Regions from separate parts of the Pseudarthrobacter raffinosi genome, predicted to be linked through region 1. Evidence: riboswitches for the same ligand, from Rfam matches in the RefSeq annotation. Region 1 holds a riboswitch; each other region holds the start of a gene.

The links. A riboswitch is a leader RNA that binds a small molecule or an ion and turns the genes downstream of it on or off. The one in region 1 is predicted to bind cyclic di-AMP.
Region 2: linked by a shared signal. The riboswitch ahead of NG697_RS20905 (NlpC/P60 family protein) and the one ahead of NG697_RS17335 (M23 family metallopeptidase) in region 1 are both predicted to bind cyclic di-AMP.
Region 3: linked by a shared signal. The riboswitch ahead of NG697_RS21245 (M23 family metallopeptidase) and the one ahead of NG697_RS17335 (M23 family metallopeptidase) in region 1 are both predicted to bind cyclic di-AMP.
Region 4: linked by a shared signal. The riboswitch ahead of NG697_RS03260 (C40 family peptidase) and the one ahead of NG697_RS17335 (M23 family metallopeptidase) in region 1 are both predicted to bind cyclic di-AMP.

The regions. Positions count from the first base shown of each region.
Region 1 is NZ_JAMXBG010000020.1:46,658-48,851, reverse strand. Features, by position in the region: gene NG697_RS17335 (M23 family metallopeptidase) at 1-818, opposite strand, end outside; cyclic di-AMP (ydaO/yuaA leader) riboswitch at 822-1,040, opposite strand; gene NG697_RS17330 (iron-dependent transcriptional repressor DtxR) at 1,194-1,889, opposite strand; gene serC (phosphoserine transaminase) at 2,167-2,194, shown strand, end outside.
Region 2 is NZ_JAMXBG010000044.1:1,564-3,757, forward strand. Features, by position in the region: gene NG697_RS20900 (heavy-metal-associated domain-containing protein) at 335-631, opposite strand; cyclic di-AMP (ydaO/yuaA leader) riboswitch at 825-1,020, shown strand; gene NG697_RS20905 (NlpC/P60 family protein) at 1,024-1,785, shown strand; gene NG697_RS20910 (hypothetical protein) at 2,120-2,194, shown strand, end outside.
Region 3 is NZ_JAMXBG010000033.1:6,921-9,114, forward strand. Features, by position in the region: gene NG697_RS21245 (M23 family metallopeptidase) at 1-798, opposite strand, end outside; cyclic di-AMP (ydaO/yuaA leader) riboswitch at 802-996, opposite strand; gene merT (mercuric ion transporter MerT) at 1,149-1,460, shown strand; gene NG697_RS20400 (TlpA family protein disulfide reductase) at 1,580-2,041, shown strand.
Region 4 is NZ_JAMXBG010000002.1:309,824-312,017, reverse strand. Features, by position in the region: gene NG697_RS03265 (aggregation-promoting factor C-terminal-like domain-containing protein) at 1-803, opposite strand, end outside; cyclic di-AMP (ydaO/yuaA leader) riboswitch at 1,018-1,188, shown strand; gene NG697_RS03260 (C40 family peptidase) at 1,192-2,055, shown strand; gene NG697_RS03255 (protein adenylyltransferase SelO) at 2,125-2,194, opposite strand, start outside.

The DNA of each region.
Region 1 (2,194 bases):
CAGCCCGTGGGGTCAACGACTTCGCCATTGACCTGGACCTCGAAGTGGAGGTGGCAGCCCGTGGACGCGCCCGTGGTGCCGCTCAGGGCAACCACGTCGCCGCGGCTGACTGTCTGGCCTACCTTGACGCTGGCGGAGGAGAGGTGGTTGTACGTGGTTTCTAGGCCATTGCCGTGATCCACCACCACGCGGTTGCCGCCGCCGTACTGGTGCCAGCCGGCGAAGGTGACGGTGCCGCTGGCGGCAGCCAGGACAGAGGTTCCGCACTGTGCCACGAAGTCCTGGCCACGGTGGAAGTCTCCGGAGCCGCCGGTAATGGGGCTGACCCGGAATCCGAACGGGGAGACTGTAGCCAGCTGGGCCAGCGGCGAGCCGAGGCTTCCGGCAGAGGCCGCGCGGGTAATGGATCCCGCGGACTGTGCGCTCAGCAGCTGCTTCAGTTTGCCGTCGGGATCACCCTGGGTAACCACGGACGAGCGGCTGAAATCAATTTGGGCGGCGGCTTCGGCGGTAACTTCGGGCTGCGGAGCAGCGGAAACGGCCGATGCGGCCTGGCCGGGTGCCGGAGTGGCCATCACGGGGCCGGTCACAGGAACCGTCACGGTGAGAACCAGGCCTGTTGCTGCCAAGGCGATGCCGGCCTTCTGGCCGAGGCCACTGGCGGCGGCGAAATCCGTCATCTGCCGGAAGGGTCCCCGGCGGCGGCGGGCGTCCCGCTGTGGGTCGCGGGGCCTCTCCGCGGTGAAATCCTCGGCCACTCTGGGCGCCGAGGCGGGACCCACCGCGCGACGGCGGCCCCTGGAGTATTGCGTGGTCAAGAATGTTCCTCTCTGGATAGCCTGCGAAGTTAGCTGTCGGATTCGGGTCAGAGAGTTCAAAGACCCGGTCCGCCGTGACAAGCACTTGGCGCAGAGATATCCCGTGAGGATCCTTCGCTGGAAGAGGCTTGCTGCTGACGGACTTCACCCCAAGGCAGTCTTACGACTGCCGGTTGTGGTTTCCCCGCCTCTGCCAGTTGGTGACTGATGCACCTGATCCGCTGGCAGAGCTCGGCTCCGGATCAGGTAACGCTTTTGTATCGACGCTGAGTTACAACTATAGGTGATTAACTTGGACAGTAACAATTCCGTTATCTTTGCGGAACCTGGGTCACTGCGCTATGGCGCGGCCCCACGCTGCGGACCGCCGTCCCGTCAGCGGACGGAAACGAAGACGTGGGATGCCACTTCCGGGGGCAGCTCGAGCGCCCCTTCGATTCCCGGAACCCGCACGGAAATGTACTCCCCCACGCGCTCCAAGGACACCGAGGCACCGGGCCTGATCCCGCCTTCGTCCAGCTGGACCAGCAGCTCAGGTTCCACCTGGATGGGTTCAGCCAGCCGGCTGACCGTCACGTTCGACGCCGGCCCGTAGCCCTGCATCGCATCAAGGAGATTAATCACACCGGCGTCGGGCAGCGCAGGCGCGGGTCCGCCCAGGGCAGCCAGTCCGGGGATGGGGTTGCCGTATGGAGACTCGGTGGGGTGGTTAAGTAACTCGTAGATGCGCTGCTCAACGCGTTCACTCATCACGTGTTCCCAGCGGCACGCTTCATCGTGGACATAGGCCCAGTCCAGGCCAATCACATCCGCCAGGAGCCGTTCCGCGAGCCTGTGCTTGCGCATCACTTCCGTAGCGCGTTTCCGCCCGGCTTCCGTGAGCTCCAGGTGGCGGTCTCCGGAGACCACGACCAGTCCGTCCCGTTCCATTCGGCCGATGGTTTGGGACACCGTGGGTCCGGAATGCCGCAGCCGTTCGGCGATGCGTGCGCGAAGAGCAACGATGTTCTCTTCTTCAAGCTCCAAAATGGTCCGAAGATACATCTCCGTAGTATCGATCAGATCCGTCATCCAGCTCAGCTCCTCGAGCGCAGTACCTTGCGTTGTCCCACCGTATCGCGTCCCGCTCAGCGGCGAGGTCCGCTAAAAAGCTTAGCCTATTTTGAATTTGTCTGGATAATGCCCGGGCGGGGACAAACGGTCTCATTGGCCGGACTATGACGGCCCCGGTTCCCCGCCCAATCGAGGGTTCAGGCAGAATAAAGGAGGTCCTTATGCAGTCACCGCCGACTACCGGCCACCCCACCGCCCGGACGTGAGCCACGTCCATGCCGAAATTGGAGCCCCCGTGAGCGAAACCAGCATCACTATTCCCG
Region 2 (2,194 bases), on a different contig from region 1:
GGATTGAGTTTCATCCTCCGCAAGCCCAAAGGCAGGACAGGGCACTGTCGCCAGCGGGACGGCGAGGATGTTGTAACCGGTGGCCCAAATGAGGATCTGCTACGGCTTGGTATGGCTGGCCCCGGATAGGTCCACCATTTCACAGCACAGTCCAGGCATCATTGCCGGCCTGGACAACACCGGCCGATGCCGTGCACCCGTTCCAGCGCCGAGCGCGATGCCGGCCTCAGCGCCGGGGACGCGTTCGCCCCGTCAAAAGACACCCCACTCGCCTAACCGGTCTTCTGCCAGGGGCCTTGATGCCAATTGCTGCAAAGCGTGTAGCCGGCGGAGGTCACGGCCGCACACACAGCAAAGCTCTCGGCCGTACCGTGACTATCACCCGGGAACGACCGCCGGACACGAGGTCCACAAAGGCGGACTCGGCACCCTCAACGGCCGATACAGCCTTTTGAACGGTCTGGACGCAATGCCCGCACGTCAGCCCTTCGACAGCAAACTCGACTGTGCTGCCACTGGATACCGCTGCCGGAGCAGCAGCTGCACCCGGCAGCGGAAGAAACAAGGGGAAGCCTGGCTCTATCTTTTTGAGGAAGAATCGAGGGTGTGCTGGGGGTGAACGGCCGTGCAAACGGGTACGGCAACACCAGCCCGGACTTCCATGTCACTGACAACCCAAGAAGACGCATCCTGTACCCGGGCCGGGTATACAGAGCAAGTGCGCATCCCGTGCCACGGCGGACACGCCGTTACCGGAATGTGACAAACATTGCTGGTGTGAAGTACGGTCTAAGTCGTGCCGGTTTCTCCTTGAGGCGGCACTCCCGAACAGATTGCCTAACTCTGCCGCTGCCCGGGATCCGTTCACTTTTCGTCCGGCAGAGACGGGGAACCCATTATTGGCCTGCTTCTGGCAGGTCTTGGGGTGAAGCCGTGCCTGGTGCACTTTTGCGCCTGACGCGGCCGGGTGCCTCCCACCCGAATCCGACAGCTAACCTCGCAGGCAGTGGGAGAGGCCCTTTCATGCCCATGCGCAAAACTCACGGCCGCCGCCGCGCGGTCCCCCAGACCAGCACTCTTGCCGCACTGACCAAGTCCTTTACCGCGAATGCCGGCGGCGCAGGCCGCCAGGCCGCCGTCTTCGCAGCGGCTTCCGGTCTCGTGCTGACCAGTGGTATTGCTGCCGCCCAGGCGGCCGACGCCCCCGCCCAGCGCGAAGCTGAACCGGCCGCTAACCTCGAGGTCGCGAGCCAGATACAGGCCCCGCTGACCGCCGATGCCACCATCCAGATTTCCTTCGAGCGCCCGGTCGTGGAAACCACGCCCGCTCCCGTAGTGGAAGCCCCGAAGCCTGTCGTGGTAGCCGCGAAGGCCGCGGCACCCGCGGCCGCCGTAACGACCCCTGCACCCGCCTCGGCCAAAGTCACCGTCACCCCGCCTGCGCCCGCGCCGGCTCCCGCAGCCGGTGACATTAACTCCATCATGGTGTCCTCCGCCTACGCTCAGATCGGCATGATCCAGGACTGCACGCGGCTGGTCGAAAACGCCCTAAATGCCGCTGGCATCCCCGTCGGGGACCTGGGCCCGATGCAGTTCATGAACTACGGCACCGTGGTCACCGACCCCCAGCCCGGTGATATGGTCATGCAGCCTGGCCACGTAGGAATTTACGTCGGCAACGGCCAGGTCCTCAGCTCAGGCCTGAACGGGAAGAATGAAACCGCCGTGCACCCTCTGACCTGGATGACGTCCAAGGGTGCCGTCACCTTCGTCCGCGCAGGCTAACAAACCACTGAAGGCCGGTGATTCAATGCCTTGGGGGCACTGAATCACCGGCCCTTAGGATGCCCCTCCAACCATGCGCCTGACTCCTTCCGCAGGTCACCCGAAGGCGACATATAGCGGTGCTAAAACACCGCCATTTACTCCGCAAACCACAATTCTGAGGCGTATCCCATCTCTTTAGAGTGTCCGGCCAAGCCCCGCTTCCAAGGAAATGAGACATGACGCTCAATTCTGCCCCGCTGAGCAGCACGCGCAGCGCCACGCCGCACCAACTCCGGTATCGGCGCTACGGCTGCCTGCTCTCACACACCCGAAAACGAAAGACTCACCAGACATGACCGTTCAGAACGACCTCAGCCGCGAAGACGTTGCCTCCTATGAGGCAGAGCTCGCGAAACGGACTCCCTCG
Region 3 (2,194 bases), on a different contig from region 1:
GAAGTGGAGGTGGCAGCCGGTGGAGTTTCCGGTTGTGCCGGCAATCCCGATCCGCGCGCCGGTTTCAACGGCTTGGTTTATCCGCACTCCGATCGTTTCGAGGTGGTTGTAGGTGGTTTGGAGGCCGTTCCCATGGTCAATGACAATACGGTTGCCGCCGCCGTAGGGGCTGAATCCGGCTTCGATGACAGTCCCCTTGCCGGCGCTGAAGACTTCCGTGCCGCATCCGGCGGCGAAATCCTGGCCCGTGTGCAGTTCACCTGCCGCTCCGGTCAGTGGATTGGCCCGGTATCCGAACGGTGAATTGAGCACCGGATCTAAAACGGGGGAGCTGAGCCTGGCTCCGGCCGGTGGAACTCGTTGTCCGGAGGCCTGCGCTTTGGACGCCTCTACCATTTGGGGGGACGCGGCTTCTGCGGCGGACTTCTCCTGTGGCGAAGCAGCGGGTGCCAGGCTGGGAGGGGCCGGGGGCGCCGGGTTGGTGGTCACCTCCGTGCGCCCAAAGTCCAGCTGTGCACCGGCTGTGGCAGTCACGGGCGCAGGCGCGGCCGGCGCTGAAGTTCCTGCTGCCGCTTGGGGGCCGGTGTGGGTCTGAGGGGTGGCCGCGTGCGCGGAGGCCAGGGACGCTGTCAGGGCCACGCCGGAAGCGACGACTGCCAGGGCGATACTGCGTCCGCGGTGGCGGGGTGATGCGTCAGGGGCCGGTTCGGCGCGGCGGCGCCCGCGGGCGGGCCTGGTGGTGGCGGGCGGATGTGTGCCGGGCACAGGGGAGTACCCGGCAGGGGTGTGGATGTTCACAAAATGTCCTTCTGCCGGCGCCTGCGGGGTTAGCTGTCGGATTCGGGTCAGGAACAATAACCCGGCCCCTGCCCGCGTGCACCTTGACATGGCTGCATAGCGGTTCAGGGGCTTCACCCCAAGACGGCCAGAGGGCCGTCGCTGATGGGTTCCCCACCTCTGCCAGGTGAACTTGAACGGGCCGGGCAGCTGGCAGAGTTCGGCGCGCCGCCCGGGAAACGCCCTGTTGATGGCATTTCCTTACCAGTATTGACCTTCCACTATGGAGGAAGGTCAATACTGGGTGTACGAGCCTGACCACCCAATCGCCCGTTCCGGCCCCTTACGGCGGAGCGTTGAAAGGAACGACTGTGTCAACTACTTCCAAGGTCCAGAGCCGGACAGGGCTGGCCGTCGGCGGCTTTGTCCTGCTGCATGTGCTGTGCTGCGGGCTGCCGCTGCTGATCGCGGCCGGAGCACTGGGTGCAGCCGGCTCATTCCTGGGCAATCCGTGGGTCATCCTTGCCGCTGTGGCCCTGGCTGCGGTTGTACTGCTCTGGGCGCTCCGGCGCCGCCGGCCGGACGTATCGGGTGGGGTGGAGGACTGCTGCGCACCCGCCGCCTCCGCGTCCGACCAGGATCGCAACGCAGGCAGGACCACGCAGCCCACCGGCGGCCGGTGATCGACAGTCACCCTGGCAACAGGGCCGGGGACCGGGGGCCGCGGAGGTGGCCTTCATGGCAGACGGTTCTGGCGCTGCTGCTTGCCGGTGCCGCAGCAGTAACCCTGTTCGCATCGTTCATGTCCTCCTCTGCACCGCAGGCGGACCAGGCCGGAGAGGGCCCGGCGCCGGCGGCAGCAGCCACGTTTACCGCCCTGACAAGCCAAGGGGAAAAGGTGCCGGTGCCGGGCGGATCGAAACCGAGCGTGCTCTTTTTCTTCTCCATTGAGTGCGGCGCCTGCGGACCGGGAACCCGGGTACTCGCAGAGGTCCAGAACAGCTCACCTGCTGCCGTGAACTATGTCGCCGTGGACATTGCACCGTACGAAACGGCCGAGGAAATCAAAGAATTCCTGGCCGGGAACAACGCCTCCTCCCTGGCCTTTGCCTCTGACTCCGGGACACAGCTCATCACCGCCTACCAGATAAACCAGGTAAGCACCGCTGTGGTCCTGGACGCTGCCGGCCGGGAGGTCTTCCGCGCAGTGGAGCCAGACGCGGCGGAACTGCGGACGGCACTGGCTGCCGCGGGAGCCGGTTAAGCGAACCGTTACCTGGAAATCGGCTCAGATGTAACTGCAGATCTGTTCCGCGTCGCAGCGCTGAGGGTCGGCCGCCTCGGCGGTTGCATACTGTTCGGCCACGGTCACCCGCAGCGCGGTAAGCTCCGCGATTTTCCGGTCCAAGTCCTTCAG
Region 4 (2,194 bases), on a different contig from region 1:
GCCGCGGCCCGTTTGGCGGCCTGCGCCGTTTCGTACGCGGCCAAGGCCACCTGGCCCTGCCGGAACTCACCCTCCACCGCAGCGGTGGTGCCCTTGAGGGATGCCAACTGCGCGGTCAGTTCCTGGCCGTGCTCCTGCTGCTCCGCGATCTGCCTGGACATGGCCTGCTGGGCGGACTGGGCGGCGGCGAGCTTGGTTCTGGCTTCGCTGGACAGACGCTCGCGCTCTGCCCTGGCTGCCTGCTCCTGATCGGCCAGGGCGCGGGAAATGCGTTCGGCGGCTGCGGATTTGTTCACCAGGGCTGCAGTCTTGTCGCTGACGATCTGGACGATATTCAGGCCTTGGATGCTGTTGTTCTGCACGGCGTCGAGAGCAACGAAGAAACCCATGTTTGTGCCACCGGTCTTATACGACTGCGCCGCCAGGGCACCGATTTCCTTCTTGTACTGTCCCAGTTCGGCCGCGGCGCGTGCCGTCTGGGCGGTCAGGGCATCCACAGTGGAAGTGGCGGCCTGAAGCGCCGCTTCGGCCTGGGCGTACTCCGCGGCGGATGTCACGGCCGCATTGCCCAGCGCCTCCGCTTCGGCCTGAAGCCCGCCCAGCAGCCCGTTGATCCTGGTGACCTCTGCCGCTTTGCCGGCCTCGCTTTGCTTGGCGTTCTGCACGTCCTGCCACGAGGGATAGCCGCCGGGCGGGGCGTCGTCGGCGGCATGTGAGGGCAGCAGCGCAGCCGACCCTACCAGGGCGACCGCCAGCATGCCGGCGAGGGCGGGCAGCCGCATTTTTTGAACAATCCGGGACATAGTTGGTGAGCTTACCGGGCATATACGGATTACGGGGGTTGACCTGCAACATCGTTACCAGGGAGTAGAGAATTCGCGCTGACATACGAGTGAATTTCACTCCTACATTCCGTTACCGGAATGTGACATTGCCGCCGAGCAGAAGTTATGGTCAAACGGTGGCCCGGCTCAAGCCGGACCATTCCCGCCAGTATGCCGAGCCCTGCCGCTGACCGGGATCCAGTCGCTTTCCAGCTGGCAGGGACGGGGGAACCACGTTTCCACGGCTTCTTGCGAAGCCTTGGGGTTAAGTCGGTATCGCTCCGTTCAGTGCGGCGCCGCTACCGGCCGGGTATCTCCGACCCGAACCCGACAGCTCACCCCGCAGGCATGGGAGAGGCGATCAACCGTGTCCAAGAATTCCGCTTCCGCACGCCATCGTGTGGTTTCTGCCAGCTCTACCGTCCCTGTCGGCCTGTCGTCAACGGCCAAAGCACACGCCCTGACGTTTGGCCGTCCGGCCCTGGTGGCTGTTGCTGCATCCGGCCTGCTGTTCGGCATCGGCGTCCCGGCTCAGGCCGGCGTCCACGGCCCGGATGATGCCGGGACTGCCAACGCCCAGGTCCAAACCGGTGCGGCGGCAGCGGCTCCGGCCGCTGTTGCTCCGGCCCCCGCCGCAGCGGTCCCCGCCGCGGCCAACGTTCACACCGTCGTTTCGGGTGACACGCTGGGCCAGATTTCCGCCACCAACGGCGTCCCGCTCAACGACGTCCTTGCCGCCAATGGACTCTCGCTGACCACCATCATCTACCCCGGCGACCAGATCCGGATCCCCGGCGCCGGCTACACGGCACCGGGCGCCGCACCGGCTCCGGCGGCGAAGGCCGCAGCGGCGCCGTCCTCCGCCACCAACACCGGTATACAGCTGGCCTCAACGTCCGCACCGGCAGCCCAGGCTCCGGCCGGCTCGCTCGGCGCGGCCATCCTGGCTTCGGCCACTTCACAGCTCGGCGTGCAGCAGGACTGCACCGCCATGGTGGAGAAGGCGCTGCGCTCGGTGGGTAAGAGCGTGGGTGACCTGGCTCCCGGCCAGTTCTACCAGTACGGCACGGTGGTGGGCACCCCGGCCGCAGGGGATCTGGTCATCACGGCCGGCCATGTGGGCGTCTACGCCGGCAACGGCCAGGTAGTCAGCGGCGGGGTGGACGGTTACAAAACCGAAGTCCACTCCCTCAGCTGGCTCGCCGGAGCGTCCTTCGTCCGCGTAGCGTGATCCGACCATGCTCGACGGCGGCGGGCGGCACCCGGCCGCGCGCCGCCGTCGTCCATCCCTGGTGTTCGCTCAGGTCCCGCAGAAGGTCCGGTAGCTCCCGAAGTCTTCAGGGGCGGGGCCGGCGTAGCGTTCCAGCCCG